Regions from separate parts of the Alkalihalobacillus sp. MEB130 genome, predicted to be linked through region 2. Evidence: riboswitches for the same ligand, from Rfam matches in the RefSeq annotation. Region 2 holds a riboswitch; the other holds the start of a gene.
What was found. Region 2 has a riboswitch for cyclic di-AMP ahead of N0O92_RS14825 (potassium channel family protein). Riboswitches for the same ligand answer to the same signal wherever they lie in the genome.

Region 1: linked by a shared signal. The riboswitch ahead of N0O92_RS09830 (potassium channel family protein) and the one ahead of N0O92_RS14825 (potassium channel family protein) in region 2 are both predicted to bind cyclic di-AMP.

What each region holds. Positions count from the first base shown of each region.
Region 1 is NZ_JAOANA010000008.1:54,649-57,863, forward strand. Features, by position in the region: gene N0O92_RS09825 (TIGR02679 domain-containing protein) at 1-1,179, shown strand, start outside; cyclic di-AMP (ydaO/yuaA leader) riboswitch at 1,552-1,698, shown strand; gene N0O92_RS09830 (potassium channel family protein) at 1,762-2,427, shown strand; partial or broken gene N0O92_RS09835 (TrkH family potassium uptake protein) at 2,430-3,215, shown strand, end outside.
Region 2 is NZ_JAOANA010000014.1:58,881-62,095, forward strand. Features, by position in the region: gene N0O92_RS14820 (ion channel) at 186-1,214, shown strand; cyclic di-AMP (ydaO/yuaA leader) riboswitch at 1,297-1,442, shown strand; gene N0O92_RS14825 (potassium channel family protein) at 1,507-2,172, shown strand; gene N0O92_RS14830 (TrkH family potassium uptake protein) at 2,175-3,215, shown strand, end outside.

The sequences.
Region 1 (3,215 bases), on a different contig from region 2:
GGGTCTGTGAAAATAGCCCCTTCGGATGAGGAAAGGACCGCAATCGAATCGTGGATGGGGATAGCTTATGGTGGAAAAACAATCACCATTTCTTTATCAAAGTTTGAAAATAGATTGATTGGTTCAAAGTTCGAGGAAATTACATTATACGAGATGGTTGAGTTAATAACGAAAGAATCTATTATACCAAAAAAAGAAAGAGAACGTCGGGAAGAAGAAAAGAAAAATGCGTTCTTCAGGAAGTTAAGGGAAGGGTATCCTCATCCTTACGCGCAAGTAGTTGTTAGAAGAATACTAGAAAAGGAAAAGGGCTCCTCTAGATTTATTGCTTTATATAATGAGCAAGAATACGATTCAATTGAAGTGATACTAAGAGCAATATCAAATTTACCGCCGGATGGGGAATTTGAAAAGTTGCCTTTATTTGCGGAAAGAATCACAGGGAATCCCCATTTTTTTGATAAAAATAAGAAGCTTTATCAGGCGATTGAGATGGTGCTTTGCGAAAAAGAAGACCGAGATTACCGAAGCAATTTAAATGCGGAAGACGAAGTGAATTTGTTGGCAATGGTAGGCTTAGAAAAGGATGACTTGCACAGTTTTGTGACTTGTTATGGGCTTGTGGCTTTTAGGGAAGATGTAATGTTGCAACAGTGGTATTGGGCAAATCAAGAAGAATCTGTTCAAAATATTCCTTTGCGTGCTTTGCGTCATATTGATACAGTAAAGCCGGTAATAGGAAAGAAAGTATTTGTCTTAGAGAATAGCGGGGTGTACTCCAGCATTTTAGATAAAATAGATGGAGTGTATCCTATCGTCTGTACGCATGGGAATTTTAAACTCTCTGGAATGTTGCTATTAGACAAGTTAATTAAAAGCGGTGCGGAGATTTACTATTCTGGTGATATCGATGTGAACGGTATAGCAATTGCAAAGTATTTAAAAAATAAATACAAAGAAAGTGTTCGTATATGGAGAATGGGCTTGGACGAGTATCGAAAAAGTGCTTCAAAGGTACCTTTGACCAATGCTGGGCTAGAACGACTAAACTTAGATGAAAGTGATGAGTTTTATGAAGTTGTTAACGAGATGCAACATTTAAAGGTAGCAGGATACCAAGAGCCACTACTAAATTTGTTTGTATTTGATATTACGGAAGGAATTAATGAAAAGGTATAAAAATCAAAATATCCGAAACTTTTAAGGTGTTATCCAACTGGGGTAGCATTTTTTCTAGCATGTAAAAGATATAAGGGAGTTTTTTCCCTTTTTCATGTTTTATTATGTTTTGGAATATGTTACAAGTATTTTCCAAAAAAGTGGAGACGGTAATCGTATAAAAAATCATCAAGATAACATCTCATTATCTTTATTAAGATTAGTATTTGGGGATTTGGGACGAATCATAAAATTATATTAGGAAAGGAGATACAAATAGAAACTGAAATTGAATCTATCTATTAAAAAAAATTGATACGTTACTCAGAAAGAATATATTGACAAGAATATAAAAGAGGAGTAAATTCTCTTTTATAAATAAATACAATTTTAACCTTTTATTCGCTTAATCTTCTTTAGAGCGGGGGAACCATTTTTGGTGGTTAAAAACCACCTTTGGGGTGAATCTTACTAAGTAAGAGGGGATACTCTCAGTCCCTAATCCGACAGCTAACCTCGTCAGCGTTATTTTTGGAGAGAAGGGTCTTTTTTAGACCATTCTTTGTGATGGTCTTTTTTTATTTGGGAAAAGGAGTGGAAACAATGGCAGAAAAAAAGAAGCAATTTGCAGTTATAGGCTTAGGGCGTTTTGGGGGAAGTGTTTGCAAAGAGTTATATAGAATGGGGCATCAAGTGTTAGCCATTGATAACAATGATACTAAGGTTAACGAATTTGCATCCCATTCTACTCATGCAGTGATAGCCAATGCAACCGATGAAAAATCATTACAATCTCTTGGCATTCGAAATTTTGAGTATGTGATTGTAGCCATTGGTGATGACATTCAATCGAGTATATTGACTACCCTCGTATTAAAAGAAATGGAAGTTGAAAATGTCTGGGTGAAAGCACAAAACGTTTACCACCACAAGGTTCTTGATAAAATTGGAGCAGACCGAATTATTCATCCTGAACAAGATATGGGCATTCGTATCGCACAACATATAGTTTCTGAAAAAATTGTCGATTATATCGAATTATCAGATGAATATAGTATTGTGGAGCTGCTTGGAACAAGAAAAATACATAATTCAACACTTATCGATTTAGATGTTCGTGCTAAGTTTGGATGTACAATTTTGGCAATTAAACGTGGTGAGGATATTAATGTATCTCCAATGCCTGATGATACGATTTATGAAAAAGATATACTTATTGTCATTGGACACAAAGCCGACTTAAAACGTTTTGAAGAAGAAGGGATGTAACGATGTTAGATAGAAGAGGTTTTTTACATCGAAACATTCAAATGTCACCTCCGCAGATATTGGCATTAAGTTTTTTTATAGCAATTGTAATTGGTACTTTATTATTAAAGTTGCCTATTGCAACAGCAGAACCTATTAGATGGTTAGATGCTTTATTTACTGCTACTTCAGCAACAACAGTAACTGGTCTTGTTGTACTAGATACGGGGCTGGATTTTACGGTTTTCGGACAAGTAGTTATAATGATTCTTATCCAAATTGGTGGATTAGGGTTGATGACTTTTGCTGTATTAATTGTTGTTGTCTTAGGAAAAAAATTGGCTTAAAAGAGCGAATGTTGGTACAAGAAGCATTTAATCAGACATCTATAGGTGGTGTCATTCGCCTTGTTAAAATATTATTTATTTTTGCTATCTCAATGGAATTTATAGCAGTAATCTTGTTATCTATGCGCTGGGTCCCAGAGTATGGTTGGGCATTTGGAATATATACAAGTGTTTTCCATACGATTTCTGCATTCAATAATGCTGGATTTTCGTTGTGGTCTGATAGTTTGATGGGGTATGTTGGAGACCCTGTTGTTAATATTCTAATTACTTTTTTATTTATTACAGGTGGTATTGGATTTACTGTTTTATCTGATTTATGGCATACAAAAGTATTTCATCGTTTATCGTTACATACTAAATTAATGCTTACAGGGACTCTAGTTATAAATGTTGTTGCAATGTTATTGATATTTACGCTTGAATACACAAATTCTGCTACGCTCGGCACTCTGGAAATGG
Region 2 (3,215 bases):
CAGAGCAATCACCCCCATCTATTCTGATATTATTTGCGTTTATTTTTACCTATGAAATTTAATGCGCACGTAAATGAGGAAAATTCCCTTACAACATATGGCTATTCTATTACTTAAGAAAATATTTAAGCTCGGACTTATAACGTTGCTAACATTGGAAACCTTATCTAAAAGGAGGGATTTGTATGTTGATGATATTTGAAATAATGAAAATGGCTGTTAACATCAGAAAGCTAACATTATTTTTGATAACGGTCATTTTTTTAATTAGCAGTTCTTTTATTATTCACTGGTTGGAACCTGAAATGTTTGAAAATCCATTCATCGGATTTTGGTATGTTATGACTACTGTTACAACAACAGGCTATGGTGACTTCGTTCCAGATACCACAATAGGTAAGATATTTGGATTATTTTTATATTTTTTTGGAATTGGTTTAATCGGTATTGTCATAGGCAAAATTGTTGAAGGGTTTGGACTTTTACGAAAATTAAAGGAGGAAGGGAAATTGAATTATAAGGGAAAAGGTCACTATGTGATTATAGGTTGGTCCAATAAAGCTAAACATACCATGAATGAGATCTTAGAAATTGATGACCAAGCAAAGATTCTTGTGGTCGATTCACTACCGAAATCTCCCTTAGAGCGTGATAAATTTTCCTACATACAAGGTGATGCAACTGATATAGAAACATTAGAAAAGGCGAATGTACTTGAGGCGAAAGCTGTTTTAATTTTTACAGGAGATAAAGAGTTTAACTCTGTCGCTGCAGATGGACAGTCACTTCTGATTGTATCAGCCATTGAGAGTTATGCAGTAGAGATGAATCAAGAGATTTATACCATTGTTGAGATTCTTAAAGAAAAGCATATTTCAAACTTCGAACATGCGAATGTAGATGAATTTATTATTGCTGATGAAGCCTTATCTGATCTGATGGCAAAAGCTGCTGTCGATAAAGGATCAAGCAAGCTAATCATGGAACTCCTAAGTAGAAGAAGCGGTGTGGATATTCGTAAAATCACAAAAAAACATATTTGGAAAACATATAATGATGCTTTTGAAGATTTAAAAAAACTCGGGGCTAATTTAATTTCTGATCGGAATGATTTTCAAATTCTAACCAAGCTAGGAGAGCCTATTCCTAATGAGGCAGAGCTTTATGCCATCTGTACTAAAGAAACATATGACAAGATTATGAAACCCAACTAAACTGCAATTTGTAAATTTATACAATAAGTATTGACAACCCGACCTAAAAGAAGTAAATTCTCTATTAGTTAAATTTAATAATAACCTTTAGTCGCTTAATCATTTTTCGAGCGGGGGAACCAACTTTGGTGGAAATGTTCCATCTTGGGGTGAATCTTACTAAGTAAGAGGGGATACTCTCAGTCCCTAATCCGACAGCTAACCTCGTCAGCGTTATTTTGGAGAGAAGGGTCTCAATAGACCATTCTTTGTGATGGTCTATTTTATTTTGCATAAAAAGAGGTGGAGAAAAATGGCAGACAAAAAGAAACAATTTGCTGTTGTTGGGTTGGGACGTTTCGGTGGTAGTGTGTGCAAGGAGTTATATAGAATGGGACATCAAGTTTTAGCTATCGATAATAGAGAGCATAAAGTAAATGAGTTTGCACAATACTCTACACATGCTGTTATTGCAGACTCGACCGATGAAAAAGCGTTACAATCTCTAGGAATTCGCAACTTTGAATACGTCATAGTTGCGATTGGCGATAATATTCAATCTAGTATATTAACTACTCTCGTATTAAAGGAAATGGAAGTTGAGAATGTTTGGGTAAAAGCTCAAAGCGCTTATCACCATAAGGTACTTGATAAAATAGGGGCCGATCGAATCATTCACCCTGAGCATGATATGGGAGTTCGTATTGCACAACATTTAACTTCAGAAAAAATTGTAGATTTTATTGAGTTGTCTGATGAATACAGTATTGTAGAACTGCTAGCAACAAACAAAATTCATAATCGCTCAATCATTGAATTAGATGTACGTGCCAAGTTTGGTTGTACGATCTTAGCGGTTAAAAAAGGGGAAGATATCAATGTTTCTCCGTTGCCTGAAGATGTGATAAATGAAAAAGATATCCTTATTGTCATTGGTCATAAAAGAGATTTAAAGAGATTTGAAGAAGAAGGTTTATAGAGATGGGAAAAATAAGGCAGCACCTAAGTCATCTTACTGCGGTTCAGATTATTGTTATGTACTACATTTTTGCTGTCATTATTGCAATGGGTTTATTTAGTCTACCTGTTGCACGTAATCCTGGAACGGAATGGGGGTTTATTGAGGCACTCTTCACGGCTGTAAGTGCTGTAAGTGTAACAGGACTAACTGTTGTCTCAACAGCAGAAACCTTCAGTGTTCCAGGTACGTTTATTCTTGCTTTTGTTCTGCAATTTGGCGGAATTGGAATTATGACATTAGGAACATTTGTATGGATGCTCTTTCGTCGAAAGATTGGATTAAGAGAAAGACAATTAATTATGACAGATCAAAACCGCGGAGAAATGGCAGGCTTAGTTTTGATCATGAAACAGATTTTATTTATTATTTTAGCGATTGAAGCTATCGGTGCACTCATTCTCGGTATTCACTTCTTACAATACTTCCCGACTTGGCAAGAAGCATTTATACAAGGTTTCTTTGCATCAGTAAGTGCCACAACAAATGCTGGGTTTGATATTACAGGGAGTTCTCTAGAGCCCTTTGCTCATGATTACTTCGTTCAATTTGTTAATATCATTTTATTAGTATTAGGGGCAATTGGGTTTCCTGTTCTCATTGAAGTAAAGGAGTTCTTACTGGCAAAAGAACGACCATTTAATAAGCGCTTTTCACTTTATACTAAATTAACAACAACAACATTTGGGTTACTTGTTTTAGTTGGTTTTATTGGAATACTTTTATTGGAAAGAAATCATTTCTTTCTTGATAAATCGTGGCATGAAACCTTCTTTTATGCCCTATTCCAATCCGTTACAACTAGAAATGGCGGGCTTGCCACAATGGATGTAGCAGAATTTTATATTCCTACACAGTTATTTTTAAGTGCTCTCATGTTTATCGGGGCTTCACCTAGTAGTGTGGGTGGAGGAATTCGAACCACTACGTTCGCCATCATCATTTTAGCTATTTATACATTTGCTCGAGGGAAAAACTCGATAAAAATATTCGGCAGAGAAATC